3 regions of the Mycobacterium sp. NGS34 genome follow, and region 1 is predicted to be linked to each of the others. Evidence: riboswitches for the same ligand, from Rfam matches in the RefSeq annotation. Region 1 holds a riboswitch; each other region holds the start of a gene.
The links. A riboswitch is a leader RNA that binds a small molecule or an ion and turns the genes downstream of it on or off. The one in region 1 is predicted to bind magnesium.

Region 1 (10,050 bases):
TATCTATTCGTTATGGTAGCGATCGTCGGCATGGGCGCGTTGGGCAGCGGCGCCCGCACCGTGGCCGCCGTCCCGCTGCCCGAGCCGGTCCCCGGAGTTGCCGCCGTTTTGCCCGCTAACGGAGCCCTGGTGGGGGTTGCGCACCCGGTCGTGGTCACGTTCACCGCCCCGGTCACCGACCGCACCGCCGCCGAACGGACCATCCACGTCACGTCGCCGAGCGACATGCCCGGCCATTTCGAGTGGGTCGAGAACAACGTCGTCCAGTGGGTTCCGAACCACTACTGGCCCACCCACACGCATGTCTCGGTGGGGGTGCAGGCCCTCACAACGGGCTTCGACACCGGTGACGAGTTGCTCGGCGTCGCCAGCCTGTCCGGGCACACCTTTACCGTCAGCCGCAACGGCGAAGTGCTGCGCACGATGCCGGCATCGATGGGCAAGCCCAGCCGCCCCACCCCGATCGGCAACTTCACCGCCCTGGAAAAGGAACGCAGCGTCGTGATGGACTCGCGGACCATCGGGATCCCGCTGAGTTCACCCGAGGGCTACAAGATCACGGCGCAGTACGCGGTGCGGGTCACCTGGAGCGGCGTGTATGTGCACTCGGCGCCGTGGTCGGTCGACTCGCAGGGCCACGCCAACGTCAGTCACGGATGCATCAACCTGAGCCCGGATAACGCGGCTTGGTATTTCAACCAGGTCAACGTCGGCGATCCCATCCAGGTCGTGGCCTGACCGCCCGGCCGAAACCGGTGCGCACAAAGGCATTCCGCGCCCAGACGTTTGGAACTGCGGTAGCCCGGCCCGATTTGGGCTAGGCGGGCAAAGCGCCCTTGATGGCCGCGTCCTGCTTGCGGGCGACGTCGATCGCCAGGCCAGGATCGATGGGATCGTTGGGGGCGCTGTCGAATTCCAGGTTGACCAGCGCCTTGCCCTCGTTGAAGAGGACGACCGTGATCGCCTGGGAATTGCCCGGGGCGCTACCGGAAATCATCGCCCCGTTGGTTCCGATATCGACGGGCTGCCACGTTCCGCTGACCTTGCCCGCGTAGTTGGCCTTGGTGTTCTCGATTCCCGCCGCCGCCACCTTCGGGTCGGCGACGATCAGGATCGTGGCCCCGATCCGGCGGCTGTTGTCGGCATTGGCGAAAAGCTGCGCGACGCCCGGCGCGTTGTTCGGGTTCAGCACCGGCGGCTGCGGAGTCGTGAAGTCGCCGCCGATGTCGCCGGCCTTGATCAGCAAATTGCTGTAATCGGTCTGCTGTCCCGGGGCAGGGCTCGTGACCGCGCTCGAACCGGTCGACGACGTGGCCCCGGGCAGGGACGTGGAGGGGGACGAATGATGGTAGTCACCGCAGCCGGTGGTCGCGGCGCCGACTACCGCGGCGACCGCCCAGCCGGCGACGGTGATCCGAGCGAGCTTCATGGGGTTCCCTCCGTGTCCATCCCTGTCCCGTCCGCGGCGCCTGACGCTACTGCGAAATGCGGACGGTAACAAGGGGACGGCACACGCCTATGCTGGCCGCAGGCGGTGCCTATTCACGGGATGAGGGGGACCAGATGTCGGCTGGGGTGGCGCGAGCGGTTCGATTCGACCGCTACGGGGGCCGCGACGTGTTGTACGTGGCGGATGTGGACATGCCGTCGCCCGGCCCGGGCGAGGTGGTGGTCGAGGTTCGCGCCGCGGGGATCAATCCTGGCGAGGCGGCCATCCGAAGCGGGGCGATGCACGACATGTTCCCCGCCACCTTTCCGTCCGGCGAGGGCAGCGACCTCGCCGGAGTGGTGACCGCCGTGGGACCGGGGGTCACGGGGCTTTCCGTCGGCGACGAAGTCCTCGGCTTCAGCTTCCGCCGGTCCAGCCACGCCACGCACACCGCCGTCCCGGAAAACCAACTCATTCGCAAGCCCCACGAATTGAGTTGGGAGGTGGCGGGTTCGCTGTACGTGGTCGGGGCGACGGCCTATGCCGCCGTTCGCGCCGTCGACCCCCAACCGGGCGAAACAATCGCCGTTTCGGCGGCCGCCGGCGGAGTCGGCGGCCTCGTCGTGCAGCTATTGGCCCTGCGCAAGACGGTGGTGCTCGGCATCTCCGGCCCGGGCAACGCCGACTGGCTGCGCGCACACGGCGTCACCCCCGTCGAATACGGAGAGGGCCTGGCCGACCGGCTGCGAGAGGCCGCGCCCGACGGGATCGACGCGTTCATCGACCTGTTCGGCCCCGACTACATCCAGCTCGCATTGGATCTCGGCGTCGCGCCCGAACGGATCGAGACCATCATCTCGTTCCAGAAGGCCGGCGAGGTCGGCGCCAAAACCGAGGGCAGTGTGGACGCGTCGACGCCGGAAGTGCTTGCCGAGATGGCCGACCTGATCGCTACGGGCGCCATCGATTTCGAGGTAGCAGGAACCTACTCGCTGGACCGCGTCGCCGATGCGTTCGAGGAACTGGAAAAGCGCCACACCCGCGGCAAAATCGTTCTGCTGCCGAACGGTTCACAATGACGTGGCCGGCCCGATGACTCCGGCCTGCACGATCTTGATGATCACGAACACGACGGCCACCACCAGATAGCCGCGCAGGGTAAGCAACCCGGCCCGCCGGATCGGCGACATCGTCGGCCGGTCGAGCACGGCGAGGTTGGGGGTCTGCCAGTGTGCCCGATCCTGTCGGCGCACGGCCCGCCGTTCGGCGCGCGTGAGGAGCGGTGCGTCCTCGAGCTTCTCGACCTCATTGGGATCCAGGCCACCGCCGAGCGCCCCCGCGATGGCTTCCGCGTCCCGCAGGTCGCGATGCCGCCGGCCGGCGATGATCGAGACGGCACCGCCCAGAATGCCGAGCGCGGCGCCGGCCGCGAGTCCGGCCTCGATGGTGGCCGTGGACAGACCAGGGAAGAACGTCGTCGCCGTCAGGGCCAACGACAAAACCACCAGACACCACACGACGGTCCACGCGACGATGTTCTGCCGCACCGTGTTTACCCACGGTCCGAGCACCGCGCGGTCGTTGCAGAGCAGGACCAGGAACACCGTCGCCGAGGGCAGCAGGACACCCGCGAGGGCCTGCACGCCCTGGGTCACCAGGCCGAGGATGTGGTCCGGGCTGAACGCGACCCCGGCCGACACCGCGAGCAGCACGGCGTACCCGCCGTAAAACAGTGGGGCCTCGCTGATCTTCCAATGCAGCGAGTGCCGCTTGCCCAAGGCGTCGCCGACGGCATACGTGGTGGCCAGCCCGATCGCGTTGGCACCGATCAAAGACGCGTCCAGCAAGATGATCGCGAACAGCGCGCCCACCGTGCCGCCGAGGTGCCGGGACAAGCCCGAGGCGACCGCACCCGCGTCGGTGAAGGCACCGGCGTCGGCGGTGCCGGCCAACCCGAACGCCGTCACCGCCATCAAGGCCGTCGCGCCGGCCATCACGACGACGATGCCAATGATCAAATCGGCTCGGGCGTAAGCGATCCAGCGGGTCGTGATGCGCTTGTCGACCACGTTGGACTGCTGAAAGAACAGCTGCCACGGCGCGACCGTGGTGCCCACTATCGCGACGACGAGCAGCAGCACGGTGGAGTTGAGGCCGCCCGGGAACTGCGGCACCAGTCCCCCCGCCGTTGCGTTCAGCGTGGGGTGCGCCATCAATACCAGCGGAACGATCAGCACGTTCACCGCGATCAGCAGGAACATCAGGCCCTCCCAGCGGCGGAACGACCCCCCGGCCACCACGGCGAACAACAACACCGCGGCGGCCGGGATCGCGATCGCCTTGGGACAGCCCAAGAACCCGAGTGCCAGTGATACGCCGATGAATTCGGTGACGATGGTCAACGCGTTGAGGATCAGCAGATCACCGACGCTGAAGGCGCCCCAGAACTTGCCGAAGCGCTCGAAGATCAGCCGCGCGTGGCCGACCCGGGTGACCGCGCCCAGCCGCAGCACCATCTCCTGATTCACGTACAGCACCGGGATCAGCAGTGCCAACGTCCACAACAGACCCATGCCGTAGTTCTGCCCCGCCTGGGCGTACGTCGCGACGCCGCCGGCGTCGTTGTCGCCGACCATCACGATCAGCCCGGGGCCGGTGATGACCATCAGTGTCCGCAGCCGCCGCCAGCGGCGGCCGGTGCCCCCGCCGTCGCGGCGGATGCGGCCGAACGCGCCGACGATGTCGCCGGCGTGCGCCGAATCCAGCACGGCTTGGACCGGCGCCTCGGTGCGTGCGCCGCCCTCGAGCTCCGCGGAAATCGACGTCATCGAATCCTCGCTATCTCAACCAAGTTCGGCTCGGGTCGGCGAATCAGCGGCGGGCGCTGTCCGACGGGTGCGCGCCCAACGATGCCGAGATAACCGCAATCGGCATCCGCGAGACATAGAGGTTGGCCCGCTCCTGCGGGGTCAGCGCGCTGCGCGCGTGCAGCTTGCTGACCAGGAGGCGGCCGATGCGCAGCATCGACCGGCCGCGTCCCCGCTGAGGACCGGTAGGACGGTGTGTAACAACAAAAGCCATGATCGTCTCCTGTCGGGAGGTCCGATCGGCCCGTGGCATACGCTGGCCGCCCGCAAAGTGCTTGACGCGCAGCGTTATCGAGCACCCGAGAAATCAGGCGGCGGAGAGAATGCCGGAACCGGATCGGGACAAGACGGAATTGGGATACGGACTGTCGCCGGGACTCATCTCGCCCTCACCTCCTCACGGCCGGGACACACGCGGGTGTCGTCACAGTCACCTGAACGGGAGGAAGCGAAATGACCGGCGAAAACCGCCGGTCGCACCCCTCTCGTCGGAGCTTCGGCACTGCACGGCGTATCCGGTGGTCCCGGAAGCCACTTGGGCTCAACCCTTGGGTCCGGGAAGAGCTGTCCTGACCCGGGGCGTCTCTCGACGTTCGGGGTCAGTGGCCTATATCCGTGCAGACGCCTCACCTACCGAGGTGCTTGCCCGTCCATCTTGCACCGCGACGCAATGCGCGTCAAATTGCTTTACGCAACCATTACGTTGGTTTCTGTTAACCCAACGGGCCCATCTGCCGCCGCGACTACCCTCGAAACCATGGCTAATACTTTGCAGGCGCACAGGGTCGCGACGGTGCTCGACCGGATGTACACCGAGACGAAGAACCAGATGTCGACGTTGCGTGAAAAATTCAGCGATTTCGACCGACCGATGAGCGCGCAGGAGCGCGCCGACGCCATGAGCGAGTTCTACATCCCCGTGACGCCGGAGGCCGGTCGACTGCTCTACGCCCTGGTGCGGGCGACCCGGCCGACGACCATTGTCGAGTTCGGCATGTCCTTCGGAATCTCCGCGGTGCACCTGGCCTCGGCGGTGCGCGACAACGGCGCCGGCCGGGTGGTGACCACCGAGCTCAGCGCCACCAAGATCGCCGCGGCCAGGCAGACGTTCGCCGAGACCGGCCTGGACGACGTGATCACCATCCTCGAGGGAGACGCGCTGACCACGCTGGAAAAACTGGACAGTGCCGTCGATTTCGTCCTGCTCGACGGGTGGAAGGATCTCTACCTGCCGGTGCTCGAACTGCTCGAACCGCGCCTGTCGACCGGTGCCCTGATCGTCGCCGACAACGCCAGCGCCGCGGACATGCGGCCCTATCTCGACCGCGTGCGTGACCCGGACAACGGATACGTCAGCTTCAACTTCCTGGTCCGGGAGACCGACAGCATGGAAATCAGCTGCCGCACGGGCGATTAACGGTCATCTCAGGGATTCCTCGAGCCAGGGCGTCAGCCATTTCACCCCTTCAGGGGTGAGGTGGACGCCATCACTGCGCACCTTTATGCCGTCGACCTTGGCCGTGTAAACCCCGTCCGGGCATAACTTTTTGTTCAGGTCGAGGACCTGGACGCCGCCGCGCTGGCCAACCGTTTTGCGCAGCATGGTATTCCACAGGTTGACGCGATCGGGCTGGTCCTCCGGATACAGGCGACCGTCCGGCTTCTCGCCGCCCCGGCTGTACGGCACGGTCGCCACCACCAGACGAACACCGTTGGCGCTCAAGATGTTCAGCGCCCGCTGCAATTCGCCGTTGAGGTAGGCGTCGAAGGTCGGGTCACCGATATGGGTCCATTGCCCCTCGTTGACACGATCGACGGTCTCCCACCGGCCGATGATCAGCAGCGCCACGTCCGGCTGATCCTGGCCGAGCTGCGCCGACCACCTGATGGGCCAGCCGTCGCATTCCGGTCGCTGCTCAAGGGTTTGGCCGATGTACCGGTACGGCGTGCCGCGCACCAGGCTGCAGCCGATGACGGTGTGGTCGAGGAACGCGAACCCGGGCGTCGGCGGGAGGTAGTGCATCCAGGTCCACCCGATCGAATCGCCGAACACCGAAACGGTGAAGGGCCGGTGGGGATCGCGGGGTGCGGGCCGGCCGGCGCCGGGCGGGGACGGCGACACCGCGGCCACCGCCGAGACCCCCGGCGGCAGGCCTTCCCGCAAGCCGGGCCCGGTGCCCACCGGGATCACCAACAGCGTCACCGCGGCGGCGCTGGCCACGGTGGCCGCCGCGAGCGGCAGTAGCGGCACCCGCGCCGGCCGCCACCGCCGGATCGGTTGTTCGATCAGCCACCACGAGGCGGCGGCGACGACCACCGTGGCGCCACACCGGGCGGCGAACAGCGGCAGGCCGGACCATCCGGTGCGTTCTCCGTTGAGGGCCAGAAAGATTGGCCAGTGCCACAGGTACACGCCGTAGGAGATGGTGCCCAGCCACACCAGGGGGCGCAGGGCCAGGATGCGGGCGACGGCACCACGCTGCTCCATCGCCACCGGGGCGACCACGACGACGGATGCGACCGCGACGCCGATCAGCAGGCCGTGCCGAAACTCGCCGGCGCGGCCCGACGCGAAGTGGGTCGCCGCCGCCAGCCCCGCCAGACCGAGTAACGGCAGAACACGGGCGACCCGGCGCCCCCACCGGGTCCGGATGAGGCACCAGCCGCGGTTCATCGACGGCCAATCCCTAACCAGCAGTGCCGCCGCCGCGGCACCGGTGAGCAACGCCTCCGCGCGGGTGTCGGTGCCGAAATATATTCGGTCCCGGGTGGAGTCGGAGGCCAGGACGATGGCGAGCGCCGCGGAAGCGAGCGCGCCGGCGGTGGCGATCAGAAAGGTGGCGAACCGCACCCCGCCGACGGTGGCCCGCCTGAAGTAGCGCCTGGCCCGCGCGGCGAGCAGCAGGGTCACCCCGATCAGCAGGACCGGCCAGACGAAGTAGTACTGCTCCTCCACCCCGAGCGACCAGGTGTGCTGCAGCGGCGACGGCGGGGCGCCCTGGGTGAAATAGTCGGTCTTTTGGGCCACGAACCGCCAATTCGCGACCCAGAGGAACGCGGCGATCGCGTCGTCGCGCAACCCGGTGAGCGACTGGCTGGGCAGGAGTTCGCGGGCCGCGCCCACGGTGAGCACCATCAACACCAGGGCCGGCAGCAGCCGTCGCGCCCGCCGGATCCAAAAGCCGGTCAGCCCAATGCGACCGGTGCGCTGCAGCTCGTCCAGCAGCAGCGCGGTGATCAGGAATCCGCTGAGGACGAAGAAGACGTCGACGCCGATGAAGCCGCCGCCCACGCCGGGGATGCCGCCGTGCCCGACGAGCACCAGGGTGACCGCGATCGCGCGAAGCCCGTCCAGCGCCGGGATGCCGTTGCGCCGCTCCGGTTGATCCCAGATCGCGAGCCGGCCCACCCGGCGCACCGGGGCGACCCATCGCGGCCGCCGATCAGAACGCGCCGGTGCGGGGTGCCTCCCGCCCGGCTCAGTGTCCGCGGTTAAAGCGCCCTGGCCACTTTGTCGCCCGGCGCCAAGATTGATGCCGATACGTCGCTGCCCCTCCTCTTGATCGCAGCCAGCCTAGTTGCGAGGCAGCCCGGATACGCGGAAGACACGCGCGCTCGAAGCCGCATCAGAGGGGAAATCGGTTGCGGATCCCGTTGAAGCGTTCCCACATCAAAGCGGTGCGTTCGGCGGCGGTGACGCGCGCGGTTTCCGGGGGCAACGCCTGCGCCAGTTCGGCGTGTTTGGCGAGCCGGGTGGTCAGCGTCGCGGGCTGGCCCGCGAGCATGTGGCGGTAGGTCAGGTTCCCGCGTTCGAATCCCTGGGTGTCGATCCAGTTGTGAAAGCCCGGGTCCCGGTGGGCCAGAATCAGTCTGACTTTGCCGTCGTCGTCGACCGATGCGCGGCTCGGGGTGTAGCTGACCGGCCGGTAGAGGAAGTCCATGCTGGTGAAGTAGGCCCCCATGTTCGTGATCATCCACAAGCCCTCGTGGGCGTCGAACTCCACGATGAGGGCCTCGTCGGGGCCGAGTTCCCAGTACATGTTGGCGGCGGTCCGGCCGCGTTTGCCGTCCGCGTCGGATGCGTCGGGGCGCGGAAACCGGTTCGGATGTTCACGGTCGACGCCGCCGTGGGTGAAAGGGAACTCGGGCCAGTCGCTCATCAGCCCGGTGACGAAATCACCGGCCCAGCGCATGGCCGCAACCATGGTGGCGGGAGTGGGCAGCGGCTTCGGCGACGTCATGTCGACGCGCTCGATCCGCATCCGGGCGGGGTTCTCGTCCCAGCGGTCGAAGCCCTGGCGGATGAACAGCTTGCGCGAATCCGCGGTGGTCGGCAGCCAGTTCGGGCCGCGCTTCGGGCCGCCGATGTAGAGCTCGAAGGTGCCGTCCGGCTCGACACGGAGTTGGTGCCCGAACAGGTTGACCTCCGGCACATCGCCGAACGGCTCGTGCAGGACACCCGGACCGCCGGGACGCGTGCCCTGCACGGTGATGTTGAAAAAGGGTGCGGTGCCGCGGGTTCCGGTGATCCGGTAGGTGGATTCGCCGTCGATCCACGCCTGTTGATAGGTGAAGTCGGCGCAGTCTCCGCCCAGCTTGCGGGTCGGGTTGCAAAAGGCGTGCAGCACCGGGTAGCGGGTGTCGCGGGTTTCCAGGGCCAGATCGAAGGCCTGCCCCAGGTTCTGGGTCAGGAAGCGAAACGCGTCGGCGCGCTGCAGGCCGGAGGTCGCGTTCAGATCTTTGAACGCCCGCTTGCCGGCGGCCTGCAATCGCGCACAGAACTCGACCCACGCCCGGTCGAGTGCCGCGTCGTCTGGTCCATCGCCGAAAGCCATCGCGCCCCTGCCTCTCTCGGCTTCTCAGCCGCCGAGTCCGTCGAGCATCGCGCTCACCGTCGCGCACGCCCGCGCGGCCGCCGCTAACCTGCCCTCCGCGTCGATGCGCGGACCGAGCAGTTCCAGGTCGAAACCGAATCGATAGCCCTCGGCCAACGCCTGCGCCACGAAGGGTTCGATCGGGATCGCGCCGTCGCCGGGTACCGCGCGGGCCGGCAGGGCCCGGTCCCCCAGCACGTAGTCGCTCAATTGGATCAGTTGCGTGCGGGGGAGCGCCCGTCGCAGCAGGCCCGCGAGATCGGCTTCGGCCCAGCAGTGAAACAGGTCGATGCAGATGCCGATCCCCGCCTGCTCGGCGAGGGTGATCGTGTCACGCAGGGTGTGCGCGAGATGGATGTCGGCGTAGAGGCTCGACGCGTTCTCGATGGCCAGGCCGACGCCGGCCTGCTCCGCCTGTCGCACGCACGGCTCGACCGCGCGACAAAACCGCTCGGCCGCCCGCTCCCAGGTGAGCCCGGTCCGGCCGCCGGTGAGCATGTAGATGCATCGCGCACCGGTGGTGGCGGCGGCGTCGATCAGCCGGGACAGGTCTTCGGCGCCGCCGAACAGGTGGTAGACCGCCTCGACCGCGTAGCCTTCGGCTCGAATCAGGTGAGCGAAGCCGGGGTCGAGCAGTTGCGTGTCGAGGACGCTCAGGTGGCGCAGGCCGAGGGCGGTCCAATTCTTCTGTAGTTCAGCGGTATCCGCTCCGAGGAATGTCACGTTGTGGACCGAGAGCCGTTCGCGCGCGGTCATGTCAATCGCGCTTTTCGATGCTGACCCCGAATCGTTCCCGGAAGGGCGCGAATTCGGCGTGCAGGTCTTCGAGGTTCTCGCCGATGTCGGTCAGCAGCCTGGTTGAGTACCGGAACTTTCCGTA
Region 2 (10,050 bases), on a different contig from region 1:
CGCACCGGTGCCACCATGATCCTCAACGCTCATCGCCGAGCGCAGTTTCCCCGCGGAAATGGGTCTTGAGAAGGGGATTTAGGTCTATCGTCGCAAGACGCCTAGAAATCAGGCGGCTTTGCCCTACGCATGGTTTTCGCCGGGTCTCGTCCCGATTCGGGCAACCATGGCGCCCGTCCGTGAGCGCCTCGGGCGATGACGGGAGGTGGGCGCACTGGCCGAATTGACTGTTAACGCATGAGAACAACGACCGTTTCTTTCCGATCCGGTCGCGGCGCGCCGCCGCCGTTTGATTCGGCAACACCCGACATCGCTCGGCGGTTACCTGCCCGTAGCCGGGTCGGACTATCCGCTTTTTCGAAGGAGTAGTCCGATGTATTTCTTTGTAACACAACGGAAATCACCGCGCAACGCAGCCATGCTTGCCGCCGACACCGTGACGGCCGGTTAAGGGAGGTGTTGGCAATGGATTTCGGAGCACTACCACCGGAAGTCAACTCCGCCCGCATGTACGCCGGGCCGGGCTCGGCGCCGATGATGGCCGCCGCGACGGCCTGGGCCGCGCTCGGTGCGGAGCTCGGTTCGACGGCGGCGTCATACGACTCGGTCATCACGGGGCTGACGAGCGAGGAGTGGATGGGGCCGGCCTCCGCGTCGATGGGCGCCGCCGCGGCGCCCTATGTGCAGTGGATGACCAGCACCGGGGCGCTCGCCCAGCAGGCGTCCGCCCAGGCGGCGGCCGCTGCGGCGGCCTACGAGGCGGCGTTCGCCATGACGGTGCCCCCGGCGGAGGTGGCGGCCAACCGTGCCCTGCTCGCGGCGCTGGTTGCGACCAATTTCCTGGGTCAGAACACGCCGGCGATCGCCGCCACCGAGGCGCTGTACGGCGAAATGTGGGCCCAGGACGCGGCGGCGATGTACGGCTATGCCGGGAGTTCGGCGGCGGCCTCGACGCTGACGCCGTTCGATCAACCGGCGGAGACTACCAATCCGGCCGGGCCGGCCGCGCAGGCCTCGGCGGTCACGCAGGCCACGGGCACGGCGGCGGGCACCGGCAGCCAGACGATGGACCAGCTGTTGTCCGCGATCCCGACTGCGCTGCAAGGGTTCTCGTCACCGCTGTCGACTGTCGCGAACCCCGCGGCGGCCATCCCGGGGCAGGGGCTGCTCGACGCGATCCTGAATTTCCTGGACGGCGCGGACGGCAACGCGATCGGCACGTTCTTGAACTCGTCGTTCGTCAACGGATTCGTCTCCGCAGGCTACGTCAGTCCCGCCATCATCGAACCGGCTGTCACGGCCGGGATGTCGGATATCAATGCGGTGGCGGTCTCCTCGACGCCCGGGGCCACCGCGCTGCCACCGATGGGCGCCGGCGCCGGGAACCCGGGGTGGTTGCCGCTGTTGACGCCCGGGGCCGCCCCGGGAGGCATAGCGGGCGACCTGAGCGCAGCGATTTCGGGCGGCACCAACCAGGCGGCGTTGGTCGGGCGATTGTCCGTGCCGCAGGCCTGGACGGCCGCCGCGCAGGTGGAGAACCACGCGGGGGCGACCTTCGCCGGCGGTGGCTGGACCAACGCGGTCGGTCCGGGCGCCGGTGCCGTGGGAGCGGGGCCGGGACCGATACCGGGTATGCCGGGCATGCCCGCCGCGACGGCCGCGGGAGGGTACGGCCACGGCCCGCGTTACGGCTTCCGCGTGACCGTGATGCCGCGCCCCCCGGCCGCGGGATGACGGCCGAATCGTTGCGAACGTGTGGCAGCTGGTTTGACTGATCCGCTGCCCGGGTGCCACCATGGCCTCTGCAAGCACCTCGCTAGGTGAGGCGTCTGCACGGATACAGGCCACTGACCTCGAACGTCGAAAGACGCCCAGGGTCAGGACAGCTCCTCCCGGCTTAAGGGTTGAGCCCAAGTGGCTTCCGGCTCAGATCGGATACGCCGTGTGGTGCCAAAGCTCTGACGAGAGGGGTGCGGCCTCCGGGAGTTTCAGCCCGGGACCTTCACCCCGTGTGCGAGTCGAAGGAATCCCCGTGTGCCCAGGCCGTGAGGAGGTGAGAGCGAAATGAGTCTCGGCGATAGTCCATATTCCAGATCGACCATTTCGATTCGATCCGGCCCCGGCCCCTTTCTGACCGTCTGAACGGCTCACCCCGCCAGACCTCGTACCGACGCGTCCGCCTAGCGGATCGCGCCCGTGGATTGCGCTGAAAACCAGTCATCATTGCCGGCCGGCCCGGGTCACCCTCTATCCGTGAGGAGTAGTCCCATGTCGCTTGTCTTCGCACGCCCGGCCGCGCTCGCTGATGCGGCCCACGAATTCGTCACAGCCACAACATATTTCAGCAGGCACGCCACTCCAGTCGCGGCGCGCTAGGGGAGGGGGCCGACGATGACCGCTGCACTCGACTTCGCAATCCTCCCACCGGAGGTGAACTCCGGCCGGATGTACTCCGGGCCGGGCTCGGGCCCGATGCTGGCCGCCGCCTCGGCCTGGCATGGGCTCGCCGCCGAATTGCATTCCACCGCAATGTCTTACGGCGCGGTACTGACGGCTCTGACCGGTGAGGAATGGCACGGCCCGGCCTCGCTGGCGATGGCGGCCGCCGCCGCGCCATACGCGGCCTGGTTGGGCACGACGGCCGAGCAGGCCGAGCAGACCGCGGTACAGGCCGAGGGCGCCGCGGCGGCGTACGAGGCCGCGTTCGCCGAGACGGTGCCCCCGGCCGTGATCGCGGCCAACCGTGCCCAGCTGATGGCGCTGATCGCCACCAACATCCTGGGTCAGAACACGCCGGCGATCGCGGCCACCGAGGCCCAGTACGCCGAAATGTGGGCCCAGGACGCCGCCGCGATGTACGGCTACGCCGCCTCGTCCGCCGTCGCGACCCAGTTGAGCCAGTTCAGCGAGCCGCAGCGGACCACCAGCCCCAGTGGGCCGAGCGCCCAGTCGGCGGCGGTGGCCCAGGCCGTCGCCACCCCGGCCGGCGCTCAGCAGGGCACCATGTCGCAGCTGATGGCCGCGCTGCCCTCCGCGCTGCAGGGGCTGGCGTCGCCCGCGTCGTCGCAGACTCCTGCGTCGGAGGTCATGGGGCTCCTGACCGGGTCGGGGTCGGGATCCGCCACGCTGGACAACCTTTGGGCCCAGTGGGGACCCAACGCCAACATCTGGAACACCGCCTTCTCATCCGGGTTCTACATGCCCAGCAACACGCTGGCCCCGTTCCTGAGCCTGCTGGGCCAGGGGGCCGCCGGCGACGCGGCCGACGCGGCCGGCCAGGCGATCGACGGCGCGATCGGTGAGGCGGTCGCGGGCCCCGCCGTCGGGGGCGCCGTCTCGACCGGGCTCGGGCACGCGCCGACGATCGGCGCGCTGTCGGTGCCGCCGAGTTGGACCGCGCCCGCGCCGTTGGCCGGGCCGCTCGCGTCGTCGCTCGGTGGAACGCCGATGGTTGCGCCCCCGGCGATGGCGGCCGGCATGCCCGGGGTGCCGATCGGAGCCACGGGCGCACAACCCTACGGGCGCGCAGTGCCGCAGTATGGCTTCCGTCCCACCTTCGTCGCTCGCCCCCCGGCGGCCGGCTAGGACCGGTCGCAGGGCGCCGCCTCACAGGTCGCGCCCGCGCGGATTGAGCTTTCCGCAACCTCGCGATCACACCGCCGGGCAGCGCTGCGGCGCGGTGGCCACGGCGAATCGACCCCCGCCGCTCACAGCAAACTTCCAGCAGCAAATCAGCGTTCGGCCAGCAACGAATGCGTACGCTAGGTGAAATTTAGGGGAGCACCAGATGACGACAAACCATCGATTCGGCGACGTTGACCTGCCGTGACCGGGCGAAAGCGAGGGCAAACGGGCCCGGAGAGGTCGGCACAACACTTGCCGGCGGCGACGGTGCCGTCGGCTCGAGCCGGTTTAGATGCGTCGCATAAGAATTGCGGTCGACGTGCGGGCCCGTGGGCAAAATGCGCGCCACGCATGCGCCGACATTTCACACTCTGACATGACAAATATGTTAATTGCTTAACGTTGTTCAATAGCGACGACGCGTTTCATTAATTGCAGAGGTTGACTATCGCCGAGTCGCCGGAACGCCGCGGCCCGGCGATAAGGTCTGTTTACGCATGGACAAATTAGGCGGCATTTCTGGATGGTTGCTGAAAATTGCCTACTAGTAGACTGGACAATGGTTTCCGCACAGACATGTGGTAGCTGATGAGCAGCATCCTCACAGGCGCAAGCCCGCTGTGACACCTGTCGTTTACCTTACTATTACACGCCAGGAACGCACGATGAATACGTTGCAATCACGATGATCGCTACATAAGGCAGCGGCGCCTGATCGATCGGGCGGGCCGCCGCCTCTGACCCTTTTTCACTAGGAGCGTGGAACCCTGTTGCCGTCATACACGTCAAATCAACGCGTGAATTCAACAGCGGATTCCATGGATTCCATTAGAGCTGCCGCACGGTTGCGGACGCGGCCGAAAGCCGCGCCTACCATGGCGGCCACTTAGGGGAGCGGGAGGAAATAGATGTTGGATTTCGGGGCGCTACCACCGGAGATCAACTCCGGGCGGATGTATGTCGGCGCGGGGTCGGGGCCGATGCTGGCAGCCGCGGCAGCCTGGGACGAGTTGGCGATGGAGCTGCAGTCGACGGCCGCCTCGTACGGTGCCACGATCGAGAGCCTCGCGACCGGGCCGTGGACCGGGCCCTCCTCGATCGCGATGGCAGCGGCGGCGGCGCCGTATGTGGCCTGGATGAGCGCCACCGGCGCGCAGGCCGAGGAGGCGGCCAGCCAGGCAAAAATCGCCGCGGGCGCCTACGAAACGGCCTTTGCGGCCACGGTGCCGCCGCCGGTGATCGCCACCAACCGGGCCCTGCTGATGACGCTGATCGCCACCAATTTCCTGGGCCAGAACACCCCGGCCATCGCGGCCACCGAAGCCCAATACGCCGAGATGTGGGCCCAGGACGCCGCCGCCATGTACGCCTACGCCGCCTCGTCGGCGACCGCGTCGCAGCTCACCGCGTTCACTGAGCCGCCGCAGACTACGAACGCCGCGGCCGCGCCGGCGCAGGCGGCAGCGGTCTCCCAGGCCGGAGGGGCGAGCGGCCTGAATATCGGCACGCAGCTGTCCCAGCTGATCAACTCCCTCCCGACCGCGCTGCAAAGCCTCGGTAGCGGCCTGCTGAATTCGCCGACGACGGGGTCGACCAACCTGTTGTCCGGGCTCGCCCTGCCGCAGTTGGTCAACCTGCCGCCGACGTCGTCCTGGCCGGCGGGTCTGGGAACCGACCTGGCGAACTGGAACACCATCATGTCGACCCTCACCGGGCCCTACTCCCTGCAGGGATGGACGGCGATACCCGGCGGCCCGTTCCTGTCGTTCGGGCAGGCCTACGCCTGGGGCCAGAACGGGCAGGGGGCCGCCGCCTATCTGGCCGGTCCGAAGGCCATCTCCGGGGCGTTGGCGCCGCTGACGCAGGGTGCCAGCGCCGTCAAGCCGATGTTGAGTTCGGCCGTCGGCGCGCAGGGCGCCATGGGCAAGGCGGCCCTGGTCAGCGGCCTGTCGGTGCCGCAGGGCTGGACCGAGGCCGCCCCCGCGATCAAAACGCTCGCCCAGGTGCTGCCGGCCAACGCGGCGGCCGCGCCGATCGCCTCGCTCGCCGGCGAGGAAGGCGTCTTCAGCCAGATGGCCCTGTCCAGCCTGGCCGGACGCGCGGTCGGGGCCGCGGCCTTCCAGTCCGCCGGCGCCGGCGGCGCGACCGCGGCCTCGCTCGGTGGCGTCGTCGCTGCCGATCCCGCGGCGGCCACCATCATCGTCATCCCGGCCATCGAGGAGTGACCATGTTTTACGCAGCATTTCCGCCCGAGTTCAACTCGGGAAGGATCTACGCGGGCCCCGGATCGGGCTCGCTGCGCCAGGCCGCCGCCGCCTGGGAGGGGCTGGCCAGCGAACTGCAGTCCACCGTTTCCTCCTATACGTCGGTGATCGACAGCCTGACCAGCGGCGCGTGGGTGGGCCCGTCCTCGGTGAGCATGGCCGCCGCGGTGACTCCTTATCTGGCCTGGATGCAGGGCACCGCCGCGCAGGCCGCCGAGGCCGCCACCCAGGCCACCGCGGCGGCAACGGCCTATGAGACGGCGTTTTCCGCGCACGTGCCGCCGGCGGAGATCGCGGCCAACCGCAGCCAACTGGCGCAGCTCGTGGCGACCAACGTCTTCGGGCAGAACACCCCGGCGATCGCGGCGACCGAGATCCAGTACGCCGAAATGTGGGCCCAGGACGCGCTGGCCATGGACACCTACGCCGGCTCGTCGGCGGCCGCGGCCGACGTCACCCCGTTCACCGAGGCGCCGCAGATCACCAACGCGGGCGGGTTGGCCGGCCAGGCGGCGGCGCTGACCCAGGCCGCCGGCACCTCAGCCGGCAGCGCGCAGTCGATCGTCTCGTCCCTGTCGTCGTCGCTGACGACGGCGGGCGGGCCGTTGTCGGCACTGCTGCAAACCGGCGCCAACCTGAGCACCTCCTACACGACCACCGTCAACGGCCTGCTGAACGGCCTGTTCGGGCCCAGCGGGGCCAGCACCTTTATGGCCCTGTACAACGCGGTGAAGGTCCCACTGGGCTTCACCACCCAGTTCAACGACATCGGGCTGCTGACGAACTTTCCCGTGTCGCAGTTCCTCAAGTTCGCGCCGCCACCGGCCTACGCGGCGCTCCCGAAAGACGCCCTGGGCGCCGGGCTCGGCGCGCCGAATTGGGGGCGCGGCTGGCTGACGAGTTCGGTCTCGGCGGGCATGGGCAACGCCGGCACTCTCGTCGGCCACCTGTCCGTCCCGCCGAGCTGGGCCACCTCCACCCCGGCCATCCGCACGGTGGCCGCCGCGCTGTCGGCCGCCGGGCCGGACGCGGTCCCGGCCGCCGCGCTCGGGGAGGGTGGGTTGCTCAGCGCCATGTCGGTGGCCGGGATGCTGGGCAGCGCCTTCGGCGCCGGGGCCCCCAGCGCGCTCAGCGGCGCCGGCGTGCGCGGCCGCATCAAACCCATCAAGGACCTCAAGGACGCCCACTCGCCGGAAAACCTCAAGCGGCTGGTGGCCCAAATATCCGAACAGCCCGAAAGCGTGCAGCACCACAACGTCGACCAGGAAGGCCTCGACGCCCTGCTCGAGCAGCTGGCGAAGAAGCCCGGCATCCACGCGGTGCACCTCAGGAAGGGCGACAGGCCACAGGTCGTCCCGTCCGACGCGCAATCGGGTTAGGGCGCAACAGAATTGGAAGGAGACGAATGAAGAGACTACTAACGCTCGCGGGCGCCGTGACCATGACGGTCGGCCTGGCCGTGCCCGCGCACGCCGATCCGCCCCCGCCCCCGCAGGGTGACGATGCCGGCTTCCTGGCCGCGCTGCACCAGGTCGGCATCAGCTACTCGAGCCCGGACGCCGCCGTCGCGTCGGCCAAAGCCGTGTGCACGTGCCTCAACAACGGCGAGTCGGGCCTCGAGCTGGTGCACGACGTGAAGACCCACAACCCCGGCATGGACATGGAGAACGCATCCAACTTCGCCATGATCTCCGCGAAATTCTATTGCCCGCACCAACTTTCCAAGGCCTAGCACCGGATGACCCGCCGGTTGCGGCACAGTGACGACCAGGCGACCCGATCCGGTGCGGTCCACCTGCCGTTTACCTGAGCGTGCTTAGCTGCCGCCGTCCGACGGGGGAGGGAGGTGCGCTGTCATGACGACGTTGAGCGTCGCCGAATTCGCCCTCCGGCTCGGCGTCGGGGTGGGCTGTGGCGCCCTGATCGGGATGGAGCGGCAGTGGCGGGCCCGCATGGCCGGGTTGCGCACCAACGCGCTGGTGGCCGGCGGCGCGACGCTGTTCGTGCTCTACTCCGTCGTCACCGAGGACAGCAGCCCCACCCGGGCCGCGTCCTACGTGGTGTCCGGGATCGGATTCCTCGGCGGGGGCGTGATCCTGCGCGACGGCTTCAATGTGCGCGGCCTCAACACCGCCGCGACCCTGTGGTGCTCGGCCGCGGTGGGCGTGCTGGCCGCCTCGGGCCACCTGGTCTTCACCGCGATCGCGACCGGCGCCGTGGTCGCCATCCACCTATTCGGGCGCCCGCTCGGGCGGCTGATCGACCGCGAAGACGCCGCCGAGGAAGACGAAGGCCTGCAGCCCTACCTGGTGCAGGTGGTCTGTCGCCCGAAGTCCGAAAAGTACGCCCGCGCCCACATCGTCCAGCACGCCGGCGGCAACGACATCACGCTGCGCGGCATCCACACCGGGCACGCCGCCGACGACGAACTCACCCTGACCGCGCACCTGCTGATGGACGGCCCCACACCGGCCAAGCTCGAGCGGTTGGTGGCGGAGCTCTCGCTGCAGCCGGGGGTTCGCGCGGTGCAGTGGTACGCGGGGGAAAAGGCACAGGCGGACTGACCGACTCGGTGCGCTCAGGGGCGCGCCTGCAGCTCCGGCGCGGCTGCGGCCAGCAGCTCGGCGCGGCTGCCGCTCAGCGGGGGGTAGATCCGCCTCGCATTGATGGTCTGCTTGGTGGCCTTGGCCTCGGGCCCGGTCGAAACCACCCTCCGATCCCACCCCTCGGTGTAGACGGCTCCCGCCGGGCCAAGATCGAGAACCGTGACGTACCAAGGGATTCGAAGTGCCAGCATCGGCTCGTCGAACAGGTCGCTGATGACGTTGTAGCCGGCGTGGCGGCCCATCGGACGCCCATGTTGACACGACATCACCGACAGGTGGTCGTCGTCCATGCGCGCTGCCGCCACGTCGCCGGCGGCGAAAACACCGGGCACACCGACCACCCGCAGGTAGTCGTCGACCTGCACCCGGCCCAGTCGGTCGAGCGGCACGGCGAGTTGCTCGGTCAGCGAGCTCGCCCGCATGCCGGCGCACCACACCACGGTGGCCGCCTCGAGCTGTTCCCCCGAGGACAGCGTCACGCCCCGCTCGGTCACCTCGGCGACGCCGGTGCCCGTTCTGATCTCGACCCCATTGTCGGACAGGGCCCGTTCGATCACCGGACGCGCCGAGGACCCCATGTCGGAGCCCACCAGAGGGTTGCGGTCGACCAGGACCACCCGAGGAGGGATTCCTCGCCGAGAAAACAAGGCGCGCAGCCGAATTGGCAGCTCGCTGGCCGCCTCGATGCCGGTCAGTCCGGCACCGACCACGACGACGGTGGCCGCCGCGGGCGTCGGCGAGTCGCCGGCGAGTTCGCGCAGGTGGCGCTGCAGCGAGACGGCGCCGTCGTAGGTGTCGACGTCGAACCCGAACTCCCGCAGCCCCGGGATGGCGGGCTTGACCACGTGGCTGCCCGACGCCAGCACCAGCCGGTCGTACCCGTACGTGGCGCCGCTCGACGTGGTGATCGTGCGGGCGCCCGTGTCGATGCCGGTCACCTCGGCGGCGACGTGGGCGACGCCGACGGGGTCGAGCAGGTCGGCGAGCGGGATTCGGCAGGGCGTCAGGTCGGCTTCGTAGTTGCGCACCCGGATGTCGTGGAAGGGTTTGCCGCTCACCACGGTGATGTCGACGCCGCCCGGGGGGATGGCGAGCTCGTCGCACCGCCGGGCCGCGCCGAGTGCCGCCCATAACCCGGCGAACCCCGAGCCGATTACCACCACTTCGGTCAAGTGCTCAACACCTCTTTGGTACGTGCCGTTACCAGAGTCGGCCGATGGTCGTAATCTATCGGTGTGAATGCTGTCACCGGGTTCTGGTTCGCGCTGCCCCCGCAGGTACGCGACCCGGTGCTGTTCGCCATCCCGTTCTTCCTGTTGCTGTTGACCATCGAATGGACCGCGGCCCGCAAGCTGCAGCGCAGCGAGGCCGAGTCAGGCACCGCGCGGCCGCCGTCCGGCGCGTACCTGACCCGCGACTCCTGGACGAGCATCTCGATGGGCCTGGTCTCGATCGCCACCAGCGCCGGCTGGAAGGCGCTCGCGCTGCTGGGTTACACCGCGATCTATGCCTACCTGGCGCCCTGGCACCTCTCGCCGGCCAAGTGGTCCACCTGG
Region 3 (10,050 bases), on a different contig from region 1:
GTCGCTCAACCCCGAAAACCCCACGCCGAGAAGGCGAATCGGCCCGATCTCGCGGGGGTCGAGCAGCAGCCGGCGGGCCACCGCGGTGAGCGCGCCGGGCTCGGTGGTCGCGTAGGGCAGCGTCGCCGAGCGGGTCAGCGTGCTCATGTCGGACTTCTTCAGCTTCACCGTGACCGTGCGCGCGCCGCGGCCGTCGCGCAGCAGGCGCTGGTGCGCGTGCTCGGCGATCGGGTCGATCGCGTCGCGCAGTTGCTCGAGGCTGGTCAGGTCGGCGGCGAAGGTCGACTCGGCGCTGATCTGCTTGGCCACCGCACGCTCGGCGACGGGGCGGTCGTCGATGCCGCGGGCCAGGCGGTGCAGCGCCGGCCCGACCGTCGCGCCCAGGATATTGGCCACCTCGGCGTCGGTCAGCGCGGCCAGCTCACCGATGGTCTCGATGCCCAGCCGATTCAGCTTCTCCTCGGCGACCGGGCCGATCCCCCACAGCCGCCGCACCGGCAACCCGCCCAGCAGTGCTTGCTCCTCGGCACGCCGGACCACCCGCACCCCATCGGGTTTGGCCAGTCCGGACGCGATCTTGGCGATCTGCTTGCCCGAGCCCGCCCCGACCGACGCGACCAGGCCGGTCTCGTCGCGAATGCGCCGCCGCAATTCCTCGCAGAACGCCTCGACGTCCTCGGCCGGCGCCCCGGCGAGGTGCGGCGGCTCGCCGAAACCCTCGTCGACGGACAGCTGCTCGACGACCGGTACCAGGCCGCGCGCGGCGTCGAAGACCCGGCGGCTGGCCAGCCCGTAGACCACACCGCGCGGCGGCAGCACCACCGCGGTCACCCCGATCAGCCGGCGCGCCTGATGCATCGGCATGGCCGACCGGGCGCCGAACACGCGGGCCTCGTAACTGGCGCCGGCCACGACGCCCCGCCCACCCAGGCCGCCGACCAGCACCGGCCGCCCCCGCAGGGTCGGTCGGGTGAGTTGTTCGACGGAGGCGAAAAACGCGTCCATGTCCAGGTGCAGCACCCACCGGGACTCCACGCCTTCAAATGCTATTGGTCTACCGTCGTCGGGTATGGCAATGAACCTCGCGCATCGACGGATTTGCAGCTCGGACCGCTGGGCCAAGCAGGTGGAAGACGAGCTGCTGCCGTGGGCGCTGGCCGACGTGGACCTGGGCGACAACACCCTTGAGATCGGACCCGGTTACGGCGCGATTCTGCGGGTGCTGGTCGACAGGACGCCGAAACTGACCTCGGTGGAGATCGACACCCCGATGGCGCAGCGGCTGCAGCGGCTCTACGGCGATCGCGCGCGCATCATCAACGGCGACGGCACCAATACCGGGCTGCCCGACAACGAGTTCAGCTCGGTGGTGTCGTTCACGATGCTGCACCACGTCCCGACCGCCGAGCTGCAGGACCGGTTGTTCGCCGAGGCCTTCCGGGTGCTTCGACCCGGCGGCGTCTTCGCCGGCAGCGACAGCGTCACGTCGCTGCGGTTCCGCCTCCTGCACTTCCGCGACACCTGCAACACGGTGGCACCGGAAACCTTGCCGGATCGCCTGCGGGCGGCGGGTTTTCGCGATGTGCAGGTCGAGGTTCGCGGCGGCCGGCAGCGCTGGCGGGCGGTCAAGGGCGCCTGATGGACGACGCGTCGCCAACGCGATGGGCGCGACTACGCCGCCAATGGGCCGAGCGGCTGGAACCCGGTGAGCAGGCCACCGTGCTGGCCTGGGCGTCGTTCACCCTCACGTTCGCCGGGCTGCGCGGACTCACACATTGGATCCGCGCGGGCCACGGCCCGTCGGGTGGCGGCATGAACCTGGGCGGCAAGCACTTTCACCACTACAACATCGGTATCGGGATGCTGGCGACAGTGGCCGGCGTCGGTCTGCGGGGAACGGAAAAGCAGCGACGACATCCCGCGGCGGCGGTCGCATTCGGTGCCGCGAACGCGATGATTGTCGACGAGCTGGCCCTGCTGCTGGACCTCAAGGACGTCTACTGGGCTCAGGAGGGCCGCGAGAGCGTCGACGTCGCGGTCGGGGTCATCGCCACCGGCGCGACCGTCGTGGCGGGCATGCCGTTCTGGCCGCACGCCCACCGCGCGCTGCGCGACCGCTAGCTATCGAGCCGGGAACGCACAAGGGCGAGACCGGCTACAGACTCCGGCCTCGCCCTATGCCCAGCGTTTCACTTCTTTCCGGGGATCACCTGCGGGTGAAGCGGCTGCTGCTGGACCGGCTGCGGGTGCACGGGCTGCTGCTGAATCGGCTGCGGGTGGATCGGCTGCTGCTGGATCGGGTGCTGCTGGCAGGCAAGGCATTCGATCGGTCCGTGGCCGCCACCCTGCTGAGCGCCACCGCCCTGCTGCTGGCCACCACCCTGCTGCTGGCCACCGCCCTGCTGTTGGCCACCGCCCTGCTGCTGGCCACCCCCCTGCTGCTGACCGCCGCCCTGCGGCTGACCGCCGTCATGGTCCGTCGGCACGGGCACGGGGATGGGCACGGGTACCACCACCGGGGGGATGTTGACCGTCACGTTCGGCGGGGGCGGCGGCGTGCCGGGGTCGGCCGGCGCGGCGGGCGGGGTACCCGGGTCGGCGGGCGCGGCGACGACCGGCGCCGGTGCAGTCCACACGGGCGCGCTGCCACCGCCGACGGGTCCGCTCGGCAGTTGCGCGGCGTCGGGAGGCGTGGCGATGGACGGCGGCGCCGGCGCCACGGGCGGCGGCGCGACCGCGCTGGCCGACTGGGGCGTCACCGCACTGACGCTGGAGTTCGGCACGACGACGGCCGGCTTCTCCTGCTTCGAACCGGTCCCGTCGATGAGCATCATGCCGAGCCCGCCGACCACGCCGAGTCCGGCGATCACAGCCGCGGCGGCCAGGACGGTCGTTGCCCGCGAGCGCGGCTGCTGGGTCACGGTCGTGGGCGCGAAGTCCGCAAAATTCGCGGGCTCCGACAGGGATCCGTCCTCGATCGCCGGGTCACCCAGCGGGCTCGACGCCCACGCCTCGGCGACCGTCAGGTCCTCGTGCGGGATGGCGGCGAAGGTGGCGGACTGGAAGTCTTCGATGGTGCTCATGGTGTGTTCCTTTAACTGTGGTCGCGGCCCCCGTTGGGCCGCCGTCACAGGTAGGAGCAGCGAGCCCCGTCACCTCGGACACATTTTTGGAACTTTTTTTCGGACTTTTTTTCCAGCCCGGTCGGGCTCACGCCTTGGCGATGCTCACCCGCACGCCGTCGCCGATCTCCGAGCCGTCGGCGGGCTCGCCGAACTCGAAGCTGGTGGCCAGGATCTCCCCCGCGATCAGGTCGCGGTGCGTGTGCGCCCAGTCGGCGCGCTCGCCGGGCACCGACATCACCACGCTGATGCGGTCGGACACGTCCAGCCCCGTCGACTTGCGCAGCTCCTGCAGCTCGCGGATCCGGTCCTTGGCCCAACCCTCGGCCTCCAGCTCCGGGGTCACCGTGCCGTCGAGCACGACCAGACCGGAGCCGTCGGGCAGCGCCGCCGTGTAATCGGGGTCGGCGGCCACCAGCCGGGAGCTGTACTCCTCGGCCTGCAGCACAGCCGGGCCCGCCGTCAGGGTGCCATCGGGGTTGACGACGCCCTCGCCGGCCTTGACCGCCTTGATCGCGGCCTGCACGTCCTTGCCCAGCCGCGGCCCGGCCACCCGCGCGTTGACCGTCAGCTCGAACCGGCCGTATGTGTCGATCGCGTCGGTCAGTTCGACCCGCTTGACGTTGAGCTCGTCGGCGATCAGGTCCACAAACGGCTCGAGCCGCTGCGGGTCATCCACGGCCACGGTCAGTTTCGGCAACGGCAGGCGCACCCGCAGCTTCTTGGCCTTACGCAGCGACGACGCCGCCGAGCAGACTTCGCGGACCTGATCCATCGCGGCGACCAGGCCGGGATCGGCGGGCACCGCGTCCGCGTCCGGCCAATCGGTCAGGTGGACCGAGCGGCCGAAGGTCAGGCCTCGCCAGATGATCTCGGTGACCGACGGCAGCAACGGTGCGGCCAGGCGGGCGCTCACCTCCAGCACCGTGTGCAGCGTGTCGATGGCGTCGGCGTCTTCCTCCCAGAACCGCGAACGTGACCGCCGCACATACCAATTCGTCAGCGCCTCGGTGAACTGGCGCAGCTGCTCGCAGGCCCCCGAGATGTCACAGACGTCCATCGACTCGGTGAGGTCGTCGCGCAGCTCCGCCAGCTTGGCCAGGATGTAGCGGTCCAGCACGTTGGCCGAATCCGTTCGCCAATTACCGACTTTCGGCGCGTAGAGGGCCAGGAAGCTGTACGCGTTCCACAATGGCAGCAGCACCTGGCGCACGCCTTCGCGGATGCCCTGCTCGGTGACGATCAGGTTGCCCCCGCGCAAGATCGGCGAGGCCATCAGGAACCACCGCATCGCATCCGAGCCGTCGCGGTCGAACACCTCGGAAACGTCGGGGTAGTTGCGCAGCGACTTGCTCATCTTCTGCCCGTCGGAACCCAGCACAATCCCGTGCGCCACACAGGTTTTGAACGCGGGACGATCGAACAGCGCGGTGGCCAGCACGTGCAGGGTGTAGAACCAGCCGCGCGTCTGCCCGATGTATTCGACGATGAAGTCGCCCGGATAGTGGCCGTCAAACCAGTCGCGGTTCTCGAACGGGTAGTGCACCTGGGCATACGGCATCGAGCCCGAGTCGAACCACACGTCGAGCACGTCGGGGATGCGCCGCATCGTGCTGCGGCCCGTGGGGTCGTCGGGGTTGGGCCGGGTCAGCTCGTCGATGTAGGGCCGGTGCAGGTTGGTGGGCCGCACCCCGAAGTCGCGCTCCAGCTCGTCGAGGCTGCCGTACACGTCGATGCGGGGGTAGGCCGGGTCGTCGGACTTCCACACCGGAATCGGGCTGCCCCAGTAGCGGTTTCGGGAGATCGACCAGTCGCGCGCGCCCTGCAGCCACTTGCCGAACTGGCCGTCCTTGACGTGTTCGGGGTACCAGGTGATCTGCTGGTTCAGTTCCACCATGCGGTCGCGGAATTCGGTGACCGCGACGAACCACGACGACACCGCCCGATAGATCAGCGGGTTGCGGCAGCGCCAGCAGTGCGGATACGGGTGTTCGTAGGTCTCGTGGCGGACCAGCACCGCGCCGTTGGCCGCCACCGGGCCGCTGCCGTTCTTCAGGTCGCGGATGATGTTCGGGTTGGCGTCAAAAACGCGCTGCCCCTGGTAATCCGGGACCGTGGAGTCGAAGCGGCCCTTGGAGTCGACCGGGGTGGCCGGGGCGATGCCGGCCGCGTCGCAGACGGTCATGTCGTCCTCGCCGTAGGCCGGCGCCATGTGCACGATCCCGGTGCCGTCCTCGGTGGTGACGAAGTCACCGCGAAGCACCTGAAAAGCGTTGGCCGTGTCCATGAAGTAGGGGAACGGCGGAACATACCGCGTGCCCAGCAGGTCCGCGCCCCGGTACGTGCCCAGCGCCTCGGGCTCTTCGCCCAGCTCGCGGGCATACGCGGCCAGCCTCGCCCCGGCCAGCACGAAACGGCGCTCCCCCACCCGCACCTGCACGTACTCGACGTCCGGGTTGACGGCCACCGCCAGGTTCGACGGCAGGGTCCACGGCGTCGTCGTCCACACCAGCAGGAAGGCGCCGTCCAGCTCGCCGCCGACCACCTTGAAGCCCACGGTCAGAGCCGGGTCCTGGCGACTCTGGTAGACGTCGTCGTCCATCCGCAATTCGTGGTTGGACAACGGGGTTTCGTCGCGCCAGCAGTAGGGCAACACCCGATAGCCCTCGTAGGCCAGGCCCTTGTCCCACAGCTGTTTGAACGCCCAGATCACCGACTCCATGTAGCTGGGATCCAGCGTCTTGTAGTCATTGTCGAAGTCGACCCAGCGAGCCTGGCGCGTCACATACGCCCGCCACTCGTCGGTGTAGCGCAGCACCGATTCGCGGCACGCTTCGTTGAACGCGGCGATCCCCATGTCGTCGATCTGGGACTTGTCGTTGATGCCGAGCTGGCGTTCGACCTCGAGTTCCGCGGGCAGCCCGTGGGTGTCCCAGCCGAACCGGCGCTCCACCTTGTAGCCGCGCATGGTGCGATACCGCGGCACGATGTCTTTGACATAACCGGTGAGCAGGTGACCGTAGTGGGGCAGCCCGTTGGCGAACGGCGGCCCGTCGTAGAACACGTACTCCGGGGCGCCGTCGCGGCGGGCGATGCTGGCCCGGAAGGTGTCGTCGCGGGCCCAGTAGTCGAGAACCTCGCCTTCGAGCGCCGGGAAATCGGGCGCCCCGCCGGCCGGCTTCGGGTACGCCTTGACGTCCGCGTTCTCGGTCACGATCTGTGTCGTCTCCTGTGGCCTCGATACTCAGGCCGGGGACGACGACGCGCAAGGTGCGCGAGCGCCGCGGTACCACCCCGCTTGCCGCGCTCTCACGCGACCGCTCGATGAGGGCTGTGACGGGCCTACCCGTTCGGTTCTACTGGGCCTGCCGGCCGTTCTTCCGAAGGCTCCCCGGTGATCGCCGGATCGATGCCAGTGGCTCGATTCTACTCAAACCCCGCGCTCCAAGGGGCTACCTGGCCTCAGGGCAGGCCTGCGGCCGGGTAGCCCCTTGGAGCAAATAGAGCACCATCAGGCCCGGACTTCCAGCACACCCACCCGCCACAGCGCGGCGTACACGTGACGCACGCCGATGGCCAGGAAGTGGGCGGCGCCGTCCACCAGCGGATCGCTGATGACGACGGTCGTGCCCTTCTTGGGGGCGGGGGCGGGCGCGGGGGCCGGGGTCGTGTCGCGCACCACGGTCAGCTTGGGCGCGACGGTTACCACTTCGTCGTGCAGAACTGCGGTCATGATCGTCTCCTCGGAATCCAAACGAGCGGATGGAGTCAAAACAAGAGCTTTGATTGGACTGACGTGTCCCATCCCGTTGGGGTTCCGATCCGAGAACGCTTGGCCGGTAAGCCTATTAGCGTTGCGGCGACTCAGCCGAGAAGCGCCGGAGGTCGGATCGGGACGGAACACAGCCCGGACTTCGACCCGGACTATCGCTGGAACTCATGCGTCCCTCACCTCCTCGACGGTCACGACGCGCGTGCGGTTGCCCGCGCGATCCACGCGCACCAAAAGGAGTACAGGAACCGGCCAATGCCGGAGATCCGCACCCCTCTCGTCAGAGCTTTGGCACTACACGACGTGTCCGATTCCTCGGAAGCCACCTGGGCTCAACCCTTAAGCCGGGAGGAGCTGTCCTGACCCGGGGCGTCTTTGGACGTTCGGGGTCAGTGGCCTGTATTCGTGTAGACGCCTCACCTAACGAGGTGCATACGCGACCGATAATGCACGACCGCCACGACACGGTCAATGTGATCTGGTCGGTGTCGCCGAATCTTTATGCAGTCATTACGTGAACGCACAGGCGTTAACAAGCTGCGGGCGCGCTAGCCCCCGGCGCCCCGCGGGCGCAGCCCGTCCAGGACCAGCGCCACCACGAAATCGGCCACCTGAGCAGCGGTGACGTCGTCGTCGGTGCTCAGCCGCCGTTGCGCCAGCTGGCCGACCAGCGCCGCCAGCGTGTACGCCACCATGCGCGGCGGGGCGCTGACCACCTCGCCGCGCTCCTGGGCGGCGACGATGAAGCTTTCGATGTCGTCGATGAACCGCTCATAGATCCCGCCGAGATGTCTTTCGAAGCGCTCGCCCAGCGCGCACGGGTCGCGCAGGAGCAGCTTGACCGTCGCCTTGTCGGACTCGAAGAACTCCAGCGTCGCCCGCACCGCGACCCGAAGCGACTCCTCTCGCCCGACGTCGCGGGCCGGAACCCCCAGCGCCGCAACGACATGGGTGCGCAGCGCGCTCTCCTCGGCCGCCATCAACGCGTGGAACAGCTCGTCCTTGGAGTCGAAGTACCAATAGACCGAGCCGTAGGCCAGGCCGGCCCGCTTGGCGATGTCGGCGATCGTCGTCGCGTGAAACCCCTTGCGCGCGAACACTTCCTTGGCGGCCGACATGATCTGCTCGCGCCGCTGCGACTTGTCCTCGTCGCTGACCGCGCGGCGCCGGCGGGCCGCGCTGGTCACGTATCGACCAGGCCGTCGAGCCGGCCGATGGTGTCGATGAACTCCTCGACCATGTCGAGCACCACCGAGCGGGCGGGGCGGACCCGGTCGAGCGACCCGACCACCTGGCCGACGAAGTACGTCGCCAGCTCGCGCGCCTTTGACTCCGGATTGGTGGCGGCCTGGTTGATGCGCACCTGGGAGCCGGTGACCAGGGCGGTCTGCAGCGGCATGCCGAGCGGATCGGGGGTGTCCGGGCGCGCCCACTCGTCGGTCCAGGCGGTGCGCAGCATCCGCGCCGGTTTGCCGGTCATCGATCGGGAGCGCACCGTGTCCGAGGAGCTGGCCGCCAGGAACTTCTCCTTGACCACGGGAACCGTCTCGGCCTCCTCGGTGGTCAGCCACACCGAGCCGCACCAGACCCCCTCGGCCCCCAGTGCCAGGGCGGCGGCGACCTGGCGGCCGCGCGCGATCCCGCCGGCCGCCAGCACGGGCACCGGTGCCACGGCATCCACCACCTCGGGCACCAGCACCATGGTCGCCACCTCGCCGGTGTGGCCGCCCGCCTCGGTGCCCTGCGCGACGATCAGGTCGACGCCCGCGGCCGCATGCCGCCGCGCGTGCTGCGTGGTGCCGGCCAGCGCGGCCACCACGACGTCCCGGTCGTGGGCGCGCTGGACGAGGTCGGCGGGCGGCGGCCCGAGGGCGCTGGCGATCAGCCGGATGTCGTGCTCGAAGGTCACGTCGAGCAACGGCTCGTAGCCCTTGGGCGAGATGTTGAGGCCGCCGGACGACGCCCTGGGCTCCTCGGCGGGGGCCGCGACGCCGTAGCGGGACAGAATGTCCTCGACGAACGCGCGGTGCTCCTCGGGCAGCAGCTCGCGCGCCTGTTTGGCGTCGATGCCGCCCTGCTCGGCGCCGACGTACTTGGGCGGCAACAGCAGGTCGACGCCGTACGGCTTGCCGCCGGTCTGCTCCTCGATCCAGGTCAGCTCGTTGTGCAGGCGCTCGGGACTGTGCGCGACGGCGCCGAGGATGCCGAGCCCGCCCGCGTTGGTCACCGCGGCGACGACGTCGCGGCAGTGACTGAAGGCGCAGATCGGAAATTCAACGCCGAGCATCTCGGCGGCCCTGGTTCGCATCGCCCGACGCTAAGAGTTACTGACTGATAAGTCAATCGGTTAAGGCGACCGGCCGTCCGGCGGCCAGCTGGACACGCCCTCCTCCAACGGGACCTGGAGGCTGCGCAGGACCGACGAGACCATTCGCCACGCGCCGATGGCGGTGACAAGCTCGATGAGAACCACTGTGTCGCTGTGCAATTCGCGCTCGCACGCGGCCCAGCTCTCGTCGCTTACCGCGCCGTCGCGCACCACGTCGTCGGTGGCCGCCAGCACCGCGCGCTCGGCCGGCCCGAAGCCCTCATACGACCGCCAATCGCGCACGCCGAGCAGGTCGTCGGCGCTCACGCCCAGCCCCGACGCGACCCGCCAGTGCTGCGTCCACTCGTAATCGCACGCGGTGAGCCAGCCGATCCGCATGATGACCAGCTCGCGCAACCGCGGGTCCAGGCTGCCGTGCCAGAGCATGGTGGCCAGCAGGTCGTTGATGCCGCGCGCCAGCGGTGGATGGTTCAGCAGCACCTGGAAGATGCTGAGCTCCGCCATGTAGTCGGGCACCGCGGCCTCGTCGGCGGCGGCCTTGGCCACGTCAAGCGGCAGTCTGGGGACCCGGGCTCGCCCGATGGGTGGGGTCATGGTGTGAGCACTCCGTCCACTGGTGGACACCTCGCGTTCACCGGCAATGGTAGTCAGGAGCCGTCGGACCGACGGAAGCACGGACGAAAAGCCCGGAGCCCCAACACCGCAACGCCCGGCCGCCCGACGAAAACGGCGGTTCCGCCCCAAGGGGCCCCGCGCAGGCGTGTGCGAATGCCGTTGGCGCCCCGAGGGATACCGCGACGACGGCGGCGCCGGGCCGGCTCGTCCCG

Region 2: it holds a riboswitch for magnesium, as region 1 does, so the genes downstream of both, AC5Y7V_RS12615 (PPE family protein) here and AC5Y7V_RS02415 (hypothetical protein) in region 1, are expected to answer to the same signal.
Region 3: it holds a riboswitch for magnesium, as region 1 does, so the genes downstream of both, AC5Y7V_RS22510 (Rv1535 family protein) here and AC5Y7V_RS02415 (hypothetical protein) in region 1, are expected to answer to the same signal.

Annotation. Positions count from the first base shown of each region.
Region 1 covers NZ_JCALDM010000001.1:485,980-496,029, reverse strand. Annotated here, with positions in the region: gene AC5Y7V_RS02435 (L,D-transpeptidase) at 1-738, shown strand, start outside; gene AC5Y7V_RS02430 (hypothetical protein) at 818-1,429, opposite strand; gene AC5Y7V_RS02425 (NADP-dependent oxidoreductase) at 1,564-2,508, shown strand; gene AC5Y7V_RS02420 (NRAMP family divalent metal transporter) at 2,500-4,257, opposite strand; gene AC5Y7V_RS02415 (hypothetical protein) at 4,301-4,510, opposite strand; M-box (ykoK) riboswitch at 4,770-4,941, opposite strand; gene AC5Y7V_RS02410 (O-methyltransferase) at 5,054-5,713, shown strand; gene AC5Y7V_RS02405 (acyltransferase family protein) at 5,717-7,714, opposite strand; gene AC5Y7V_RS02400 (DUF1214 domain-containing protein) at 7,923-9,131, opposite strand; gene AC5Y7V_RS02395 (sugar phosphate isomerase/epimerase family protein) at 9,156-9,926, opposite strand; gene AC5Y7V_RS02390 (sulfotransferase family protein) at 9,928-10,050, opposite strand, start outside.
Region 2 covers NZ_JCALDM010000004.1:199,976-210,025, forward strand. Annotated here, with positions in the region: gene AC5Y7V_RS12610 (PPE family protein, SVP subgroup) at 466-1,734, shown strand; M-box (ykoK) riboswitch at 1,806-1,977, shown strand; gene AC5Y7V_RS12615 (PPE family protein) at 2,392-3,585, shown strand; gene AC5Y7V_RS12620 (PPE family protein) at 4,533-5,849, shown strand; gene AC5Y7V_RS12625 (PPE family protein) at 5,852-7,267, shown strand; gene AC5Y7V_RS12630 (DUF732 domain-containing protein) at 7,294-7,620, shown strand; gene AC5Y7V_RS12635 (MgtC/SapB family protein) at 7,745-8,452, shown strand; gene AC5Y7V_RS12640 (NAD(P)/FAD-dependent oxidoreductase) at 8,467-9,666, opposite strand; gene AC5Y7V_RS12645 (sterol desaturase family protein) at 9,730-10,050, shown strand, end outside.
Region 3 covers NZ_JCALDM010000010.1:30,087-40,136, reverse strand. Annotated here, with positions in the region: gene AC5Y7V_RS22535 (DNA polymerase IV) at 1-1,035, opposite strand, end outside; gene AC5Y7V_RS22530 (class I SAM-dependent methyltransferase) at 1,070-1,639, shown strand; gene AC5Y7V_RS22525 (hypothetical protein) at 1,639-2,121, shown strand; gene AC5Y7V_RS22520 (hypothetical protein) at 2,190-3,083, opposite strand; gene ileS (isoleucine--tRNA ligase) at 3,211-6,336, opposite strand; gene AC5Y7V_RS22510 (Rv1535 family protein) at 6,634-6,855, opposite strand; M-box (ykoK) riboswitch at 7,160-7,329, opposite strand; gene AC5Y7V_RS22505 (TetR/AcrR family transcriptional regulator) at 7,443-8,081, opposite strand; gene AC5Y7V_RS22500 (NAD(P)H-dependent flavin oxidoreductase) at 8,078-9,202, opposite strand; gene AC5Y7V_RS22495 (carboxymuconolactone decarboxylase family protein) at 9,242-9,805, opposite strand.